Regions from separate parts of the Kitasatospora sp. NPDC059327 genome, predicted to be linked through region 1. Evidence: riboswitches for the same ligand, from Rfam matches in the RefSeq annotation. Region 1 holds a riboswitch; each other region holds the start of a gene.
The links. Region 1 has a riboswitch for cobalamin ahead of ACFXHB_RS43820 (HoxN/HupN/NixA family nickel/cobalt transporter). Riboswitches for the same ligand answer to the same signal wherever they lie in the genome.
Positions count from the first base shown of each region.

Region 2: another riboswitch for cobalamin. It lies ahead of ACFXHB_RS04735 (CoA-acylating methylmalonate-semialdehyde dehydrogenase); the one in region 1 lies ahead of ACFXHB_RS43820 (HoxN/HupN/NixA family nickel/cobalt transporter).
Region 3: another riboswitch for cobalamin. It lies ahead of ACFXHB_RS07325 (prenyltransferase/squalene oxidase repeat-containing protein); the one in region 1 lies ahead of ACFXHB_RS43820 (HoxN/HupN/NixA family nickel/cobalt transporter).
Region 4: another riboswitch for cobalamin. It lies ahead of ACFXHB_RS07345 (prenyltransferase/squalene oxidase repeat-containing protein); the one in region 1 lies ahead of ACFXHB_RS43820 (HoxN/HupN/NixA family nickel/cobalt transporter).

Region 1 is NZ_JBHYYB010000191.1:5,558-7,749, reverse strand. Features, by position in the region: gene ACFXHB_RS43820 (HoxN/HupN/NixA family nickel/cobalt transporter) at 1-1,016, opposite strand, end outside; cobalamin riboswitch at 1,049-1,242, opposite strand; partial or broken gene ACFXHB_RS43815 (ArsR/SmtB family transcription factor) at 1,325-1,666, shown strand; gene ACFXHB_RS43810 (hypothetical protein) at 1,815-2,192, shown strand, end outside.
Region 2 is NZ_JBHYYB010000005.1:6,186-8,377, forward strand. Features, by position in the region: gene ACFXHB_RS04730 (hypothetical protein) at 1-88, opposite strand, end outside; cobalamin riboswitch at 412-602, shown strand; gene ACFXHB_RS04735 (CoA-acylating methylmalonate-semialdehyde dehydrogenase) at 805-2,192, shown strand, end outside.
Region 3 is NZ_JBHYYB010000007.1:147,852-150,043, forward strand. Features, by position in the region: gene ACFXHB_RS07320 (hypothetical protein) at 43-441, opposite strand; cobalamin riboswitch at 713-861, shown strand; gene ACFXHB_RS07325 (prenyltransferase/squalene oxidase repeat-containing protein) at 961-2,058, shown strand; gene ACFXHB_RS07330 (flagellar hook-length control protein FliK) at 2,172-2,192, shown strand, end outside.
Region 4 is NZ_JBHYYB010000007.1:151,896-154,087, reverse strand. Features, by position in the region: gene ACFXHB_RS07345 (prenyltransferase/squalene oxidase repeat-containing protein) at 1-1,071, opposite strand, end outside; cobalamin riboswitch at 1,172-1,315, opposite strand; cobalamin riboswitch at 1,393-1,469, shown strand; gene ACFXHB_RS07340 (hypothetical protein) at 1,604-2,192, shown strand, end outside.

The sequences.
Region 1 (2,192 bases):
ATGACATAGCCGACGTTGTCCAGCGAGAGGTCCGCGATCCAGCCGCTCACCGGGTCGGTGAGGTCCAGCTTCTCGTGCAGCACCCCGACCAGCTCGATGGTGCCGATGATGAAGGCCACCGCGATCGACAGCCCGGTGATGGTCAGGTTGTAGTACACCTTGCGCACCGGGTTGGAGAACGCCCACTGGTACGCGAAGTTCATGAACGTCCCGTCCAGCGTGTCGAACAGGCTCATCCCCGCCGCGAACAGCAGCGGCAGGCAGACGATCGCGTACCAGGGCAGCCCGGAGGCCGCGCCGGAGCCGGCCATCACCATCAGCGTCACCTCGGTCGCGGTGTCGAAGCCGAGGCCGAGCACCATCCCCACCGGGAACATCTGGCCGGGCCGGGTGATCGAGCGGGTCGCCCGGTTCAGCACCCGGGCCAGCAGGCCGCGCGAGTTGAGGTGCTCCTCCAGCTCCGCCTCGTCGAAGCGGCCCGCGCGCATCGACCGGAACACCCGCAGGATGCCGAACAGGGCGGCCAGGTTGAGCGCGCCGATCAGGTACAGGAAGGCACCGGAGGCCGAGGTGCCGACCACGCCCAGCCACTGGTGGGTGGGGGACTCGTCGTCCATCAGCGTGTTGGCCAGCTGGGCGCCGCCCGCCACCAGGGCGGCCATCAGGACCACCATCGAGGAGTGCCCGAGGGCGAACCAGAAGCCCACCGAGACGGGCCGCTTGCCGTCCGCCATCAGCTTGCGGGTGGTGTTGTCGATCACCGCGATGTGGTCGGCGTCGAAGGCGTGCCGCATGCCGAGGGTGTAGGCGGTGATCCCCAGGCCCACCCCGAAGACCTGCGTACCGACCGCGTAGCCCTCGGGTGCCACCAGGAAGAAGAGCGTCCCGAACGCCACCACGTGCATGGCCAGGATCACCCCCATCAACCCGGCCGTACGGATGGTGTCCTCGCGCTTCCAGCGGAAGGTGGGCAAGGCGGACGGCGCCGCGGGGGCGGCGGTTTCGGGCAGGGTCATCGTGGGATCACGCTCCAGCACCTCGTGGAAAGTCGTTCGTGAGATGCCGTGGCCGGTCTCCTGGCTTACGGGGCTCCCGTGCCCGCCTTCCCGGGCGCGCGAGGCACCCAGTGGCGTCGTGGGCACGGACGACTCCCCCGATCACAGTGGCGAGGGCCGCTCCGGACTCCGGACTCCTGAGAGTCCGTCACCGGTCTTCCCGAGCACCACGGCGGGCAACACCGTAGGGTCCCCCGCCACACCCTTGCAAGGCTGCGCACCTGCGCAGGTGTCCGGAATCACAGCCCCGGGGCTGCGAGAATGTCCGCATGCATCTCGTACCGGCCGACCGCGCGGGCCACCGCACCATCGACGGACACCGGGTCTGCGAGGCCATCGCCGCGATCGGCGACACCGGGCACGTCCGGTCCTGGGCCGAGCGGTTCTCGCTGCTCGCCGACCCCGGTCGGCTCGCCCTGCTGCTCGCCCTGCACCGGGCCGGCCCGCTCGCCGTCACCGACCTGGCGGTCGCCACCGGTATGCGCGACCCGGCCGTCTCGCAGGCACTGCGGCTGCTGCGCACGGCGGGCGTGGTCACCGGCGACAAGGACGGGCGGGTGGTGCGCTACCGGCTGCTGGACGAGACTATGCGCCCCCTGCTGGACGCGTGCGCCGCCGCCGAGCACCACGAACCGGCCGACGCGCCCGAGCACCACCGGCCCACCGCCCCGGCCGGGCCCCACCGGCCCACCGCCGCGGCCGGCTGACCCACCGTCCGGCCACCGCCCCGGCACGCACCCGGATGAGTACGATCATCGCGTGCTGATCCGCCGCAGGCCCCGGGGCCGGGCCTGGCCCGACGACGACCGCTGGAACACCCGGCCGGTCGAGGCACGCGTCCTCGCGGTCGTCCGCACCCTCACCTCCGCCACCCGCGTCCTCGACGTGCTCACCCTGCTCCGCGACCGCGACGGCATCCGCTTCTACCTCACCGTCAACCCCGGCTCGGCCTTCACCGCCGGACTGGACGCGTTCCTGCGCGACCTGCCCGGGTTCACCCTCCTGGACTGGCGGGAGGCCACCCGGCACCGCTTCGACCTGGCGGTCGCCTGCGCCGTCCACTCCTCGATGGGCCGGCTGGACGCCCCGCTGATCGTCCTGCCGCACGGCGCCGGCTACAACCGCCTGGTGTCCCAG
Region 2 (2,192 bases), on a different contig from region 1:
GTCCGGCCCCGCAGGTGGGGCAGCGGGCGGTGGCCGCCGAGCAGGCCGTGCCGCAGACGAAACAGTTCCACATGTCGAATGTGCTCATCTGACCATCGCCGACCTTCGCGCGACAACGACTTCCCCGTGGGCCCGCGCGGACGCGTCGGCCGGGTACGGCGAAGGCGTCGCGCGTGCATGCCCACAGCATGTACCTGCCCGGAACGATCCGGCACCATACGCTTTCGCCGTTACCAAACAAAGACGTGATGTTGTGTCAAAGATGAATGTCCGCAGGCTAGTTGATCATCACTGCAGGGGCTTCGCCGCAGTTCGCGGCTGTCGCGGGTGGCGGGCGCGCGCGGTGGACGGTCATGGCGGCGGCGGCCGGGCGAGGGTGGCGATACGGTGCGGCTCGACCCCTGGACTTAGTAGGACGTCCAACTATATGGTCGTGGACAAGGCCCGCAGTGCAGGGAAGCCGGTGTGAATCCGGCACGGTCCCGCCACTGTGACCGGGGAGTGCGTCGTCGCAGTACCAGCCACTGGCAGCCAGCCGGGAAGGCCGGGCGGCGCGCGGTGATCCGGGAGTCAGGATACCGACTGCGGGTGTTCCGTGTTGTCCACGAGGATGGAGCAAACACGCATGGCACCGGTCTGCGCGCCTCCCGACCCTGGTGATCCTGCGACGGCCGCGGTGTGCCCGTCCCCCTGACGGTGTGCCGCGCCCGGCGGTACCCGTGTGCCCGCACCGGGCCCACGGCGGTGCCGCCGTGCCCCAGTTCCCTCGGATCCACCTGACATCCTGACGAGAGCAGGCTTGTGATGATCCGTGAGCTCAACCACTACATCGGCGGCAAGCACGTCGCCGGCACCTCCGGGGTGTTCGGCGACGTGTACGACCCCAACACCGGTACGGTCCAGGCACGTGTTCCACTGGCGAGCCGGGCCGAGACCGAGGCGGCGATCGCCGACGCCGAACAGGCCCAGGTCGAGTGGGCCGCCTGGAACCCGCAGCGGCGGGCCCGGGTGCTGCTGCGCTTCCTCCAACTGGTCGAGGCCGAGCGCGAGTCGCTGGCCCGGCTGCTCTCCGCCGAACACGGCAAGACCGTCGCCGACGCCCACGGCGACCTCCAGCGCGGGCTGGAGGTGGTGGAGTTCGCCGCCGGTGTCCCGCACCTGCTCAAGGGCGAGTTCACCGACAGCGCCGGTACCGGCATCGACGTGTACTCGCTGCGCCAGCCGCTCGGGGTGGTCGCGGGCATCACCCCGTTCAACTTCCCCGCGATGATTCCGCTGTGGAAGGCGGCGCCCGCGATCGCCTGCGGAAACGCCTTCGTGCTCAAGCCCTCCGAGCGCGACCCGTCGGTGCCGCTGCGGCTCGCCGAGCTGTTCGTCGAGGCGGGCCTGCCGCCGGGGGTGCTGAACGTCGTCAACGGCGGCAAGGAGGCGGTGGACACGCTGCTCGACGATCCGCGGGTGCAGGCGCTGGGGTTCGTCGGGTCGACACCGGTCGCCGAGTACGTCTACGCCACGGCGGCCGCGCGGGGCAAGCGCGCGCAGTGCTTCGGGGGCGCCAAGAACCACCTGATCGTGATGCCGGACGCCGACCTCGACCAGGCCGCCGACGCGCTGATCGGCGCCGGGTACGGCTCCGCGGGCGAGCGGTGCATGGCCGTCTCCGTCGCGGTGCCGGTGGGGGAGGAGACCGCGGACGCGCTGGTCGCCAAGCTCATCGAGCGGATCGCCGCGCTCAGGGTCGGCGCCTCGCACGACCCCGCGGCCGACTTCGGTCCGCTGGTCGGCCGGGACGCCCTGGAGCGGGTGCGCGGATTCCTGGACCTGGGCGTCGAGGAGGGCGCCGAACTGGTCGTCGACGGTCGTGAGCTGACCGTGCCGGGGTACGAGGACGGCTACTTCCTGGGGGCCACGCTGTTCGACCGGGTCACCCCCGGGATGCGGATCTACCGCGAGGAGATCTTCGGCCCGGTGCTGTGCGTGGTCCGTGCGGCGGACTACGAGGAGGCACTGCGGCTGCCGAGCGAGCACGAGTTCGGCAACGGCGTGGCGATCTTCACGCGGGACGGCGACACCGCGCGGGACTTCACCCGGCGGGTCCACACCGGGATGATCGGCGTGAACGTGCCGATCCCGGTCCCCGTCGCGTACCACACCTTCGGCGGGTGGAAGCGCTCCGGGTTCGGCGACCTCAA
Region 3 (2,192 bases), on a different contig from region 1:
ATCTCTCCATCCGATACGACAGTCCGACCGGGAGATGTCGGGTCAGCAGTAGGTTTCGATGAAGAGGAGCACCCGGCCGTCGTCGGCGGTGAACTCGTACGCCTCATGGATCGGCAGGTCGGTGGCGTCGAGGCGGGCCCGCGCCGCCAGCCACGCGGCGGGGCGCTCGGCGTCCGCCAGAAAGCGGGGGAGCCACCGCTCGGCCCGGTCGTCGTAGTACTCGCCCATCGACATCACGTCGGCGCAGACGGCCAGCCGCTTGGCCCGGCGGGGGTGCAGCGGCCCACGGGCGAGCCGCCAGTGGCAGCCCTCGCCGTCGGCGAAACCACGGGCCGCCACGGGACGCAGGGTGTACGAGCCGGCGCGCTCGTCCGCCGACGGAGGTTCCATGGCGGCCACCACCTCGGCGAGGGTCGTGGCACGCTGACGCTTCTTCGACACCCGGACAGGATGCCAGGGCCGACCGTGTGTCGGACAGTTCGTGTGTCGGGACAGTTCGTGCGAGTCCGTGAGCCGGGAGGCCGGCGGGGGCCCGGTCGATGGCTCCGACCGGCCTCGCGGTCCGGTGGGGTGATCGTGGTCGCGGGTGCCGGTACCGGTCCCCGGGGCGACGACCTGCCGGGCGGGGGAGGGGAGTCCGGCAGGCCGGGGGCACGGCGTCGGCGAACCACCGGGTGGTCATGATGATGTGACGCACGATCCCTTGACCCGGTCTTTTCCGCTTCGCGATGATGAGCCGTCACATGGTGACTCCGTCAACGGGGGAAGTCCGGTCCGAATCCGGCGCTGACCCGCAACGGTAGGTCGCCGACGTCACGTCGGCGGCGAGCCCGAGTACCCGTCGGCGGAGATGTGGCGTCCACTCCTCCCGTCGTGGTCTGCGGGCCGGAGCTCCGAAGGCTGCCCCGGCACCCGCCGCGCGCCTTCCGGGCCCCTGCGTCCAGGCCCGGAAAGGCACCCATGCCCCCGCTCCGCCGCACCCTCGGTCTGCTCGCGATACCCGCCCTCGCCCTCGCCACCGCACTCCCGGCCTCGGCGGCCGCCCACGCCGCGCCCGCGGCCGCGCCCGCCGCGACGACATCCGCGACGTCGTCCGCGACGCTCCGGCCGGACGCCGCGGCGGCCGGCTGGCTGGCCCGCCAACTCGTCGACGGGGACCACTTCGAGTCCGTCTTCAACGGCACCGCCTACCCCGACCAGGGCCTGACCGTCGACGCCGTACTGGCCTTCGCGGCCTCGCACAGCTCCGACCAGGCGGCAGCCAGGGCCACCGCCTGGCTGGCGAAGCCCGAGATCATCGGCGGCTACCTCGGCGACGGCACCACCGAGGCCTACGCGGGCGCGACGGCCAAGCTGCTGCTCGCCGTCGAGGTGCGCGGCGGGAACCCGGCCGGGTTCGGCGGCGTCGACCTGCCGGCCCGGCTGCGCTCGCTCCAGACCGCCGAGGGCCGCTTCTCGGACCGCTCGCAGTGGGGCGACTACAGCAACGCCTTCGGCCAGTCGCTGGCCCTGATCGCGTTGCACCGCACGCCCGGTGACGCCCCGGCGGCGGCCGTGGACTTCCTCGCGAACAGCCAGTGCGCGGACGGCGGCTTCCCCGTCTCCTTCGGCGCGGCCACCTGCACCGGTGACCCGGACGCCACCGCGCTCGCCGTCCAGGCCCTCGCCGCCACCGGCCGCGCCGCCAAGGCGGCCTCCGGCCTCGCCTGGCTGGCCTCCCGTCAGAACGCCGACGGCGGCTTCGCGGCCTCCGGGGCGACCGCCTCCAACGCCAACACCACCGGCCTGGCCACCCAGGCGCTGCTCTCCGCAGGGCGCTTCGGCGCCGGCCTCAAGGGCTGGAGCCGCTTGGTGAAGTTCCAGCAGGGCTGCGCCACGGACCCGGCGGTGCGCGGCGCGGTCGCCTACGACGCGTCCGGGTTCAACCCGGGCAACGGCGCCCGGGCCACCGCGCAGGCCGTCCTCGGCCTCGCCGGCACCCCGCTGGCCACCCTGTCCGCCGCGGGTGCGCGTCCCGGCGCCCCCACCCTCGCCTGCCCGGCACCGGCCGCCGGCTGAGGCCGCGAGCGCCGGCGCGGCGGACGCCGGCGCGGCGGACCCCTGATCCCGAGAACCCCAGAACCCGCGAACCCCTGATCCCGCGAACCCCTGATCCCGCGAGGAGAGTTCCGATGACCGACACCCTCACCCCG
Region 4 (2,192 bases), on a different contig from region 1:
GGCACGCTGGAGCGCGATGACGCCGAGCGTCTGGACCCAGGGGGAGGCCGCCCCGAGGAAGTCCCCGGCGGCGGTGCACTTGCCGTTCTCCCCCGCCGCCGCGCAGACGTGGTCGGTGAGCGCGGCGACCAGGTCCCGGCCGCCGAAGGAGCGCGGGTCGCGGCCGGTGCTCTCGGCGACGAGGGCCAGCAGCGCGGCGGCCCGTGCGTCGGGCGCGCCGGTCGGACCCTCGGGGAGGAGGAACGCGTCGGTGTGCGTGGAGAGGAAGCCGAGCACCTTGCGCAGCGCCGGATCCTGCGTACCCGCCGCGGCGAGCGCGACGGCGGTGAGCGCGGTCCGCGGGTAGTCCGGCCCCTCGGTGGCCCAGTTCTCCATGTGGTCGCCGGCGACGAGGCGCCCGGCCAGCCAGGCCGCCGCGGCCGCCGGGTCGCCGGGGGCGGCCGGCGACCCGGTGGAGGTCGACGTCGGGCTCGGGGTCGCCGTGGGCGAGGGCGAGGGGCCGTCGTTCTTGGCCCGGACGGAGTCCGGGGTGAAGGTCGGCGCGCCGCTGGTGCCGCCGATGTCGGTGCCGCCGTACACCCAGGCCTCGACCTCGCCCGGCTTGGGCTTCTGCGTCCCCGCGCCGAACTGGCTGTAGGACCAGGCCTGTTGGCCGGGTGCGGCGATCCAGTACGACCAGTACGCGGTGGCCTGCGGGGTGTTGACGCACGACTCCTCGGCCGGCGTCGGGTACTGGGTGCCGGCGTCGAAGCTCCCGGTGCCCAACCGGCAGATGAAAGCCGGCCCGTCGTGCTCGGTGCCGGTGGTGGTGAACCCCGCGGCGTGCAGCAGGTTCATCCCCGTCGTGGGGTTGGCGTCGCAACCGCGGACGATGCCGCCGCCCCAGTGGCCGAAGTCGACGGCGACGATCGCGCCGGTCGTCGCGGTGCACCGCTCGATCGGGTCGGCGGCGGCGATGCCGGGCCGGCCGAGCAGGACCGTTCCGCAGGCGGCGGCCGCCACCGTGCCGGCGACCACCAGGGAGGCGAGGTCCCGGCTTCTGTGACGTGTGCGACTGCTGCTGACCCTCACGACGACTCCCTCGTCGGTCGACGCAGGAGACCACGGCGCAGCCGACGGTACCCGGGCAGGGACCGTCCCGACCACGTCGTAGTCCGCGACGACGCATGTGCTTGGAACAGACCCCCGGTCCAGGCATTCCGGCTCACCCACCCGGAGGTGGGTCCACGGTTGCGGGTCAGCGCCGGAATCGAACCGGCTTCCCCTGAATGCCGAGGGTGAAAAACGGTTCATCAGACCACGTCGGTCGAGGGACAGTCAACGGGTCGTCATGTCGACCACATCACCTCGTGATCGGGAGCGCCGTACGGTAGCGTCCGCGGTGGCCTGACGGGGGAACCCGGTGCGAATCCGGGGCTGACGCGCAGCGGTGTGGGGTGGCGTTCGAGCCACCCCGAGCCCGGATGCCCGCCCGGCCGTGCACCACGGCGAATGCCGGCCCACGCGATTCGGGCGGCGACCGCTCCAGCGGTCGCGCGCGCCCGAACGGACGCCGGACCGCACGGGGCAGGGTCGGCGCCCGCCACCCCAAGGAGCCTGTCCCGTGACCCTCCCCACCACCTCGCGGACCACCCCGTCCCGTGCCGCCTCCGCCGTCACCGTGGCGCTGTCGGCCGGAGCGCTGCTGCTCACCCCCGTCCCCGCCCACGCGACGGCCAGTCCCGCGCAGATAGCCACCTCCAAGAGCACCGGTGTCACCTACCTGAAGTCCCTGCAGGCCGCCGACGGCGGCTACGTCACCGGTGGCGGGCTCTCCAACGAGTGGGCCTTCAGCGCGCTTGCGGCCGCCGGCACGGCAGCGGCGGACGTCACCCCCGGTGGTGACGCGAGCAAGAACGCCCGCCTCGTGTACCGCAACCAGCTCGCCGCGCCCGGCTGGCCCGGCGGCTCGCCGGTCGTCACGGACTACGAGCGCGGCATCCTCAACGCCTACGCGGCGGGCATCGACCCCGCCCGAGTGGGCCCGGCCCGCAACCTCCTCGCCGACCTCACCGCCTACTGGCAGAGCGCCGAACCCGGCTACTACGGCCCGTCCGCCAACTTCAACGGCACCGTCTTCGGCCTGCTCGCCCTCGCGGGTGCCAGGACCCAGGCGGGCGCCCAGCGCGCCCCGCAGGCCCTGCTGAACGCCT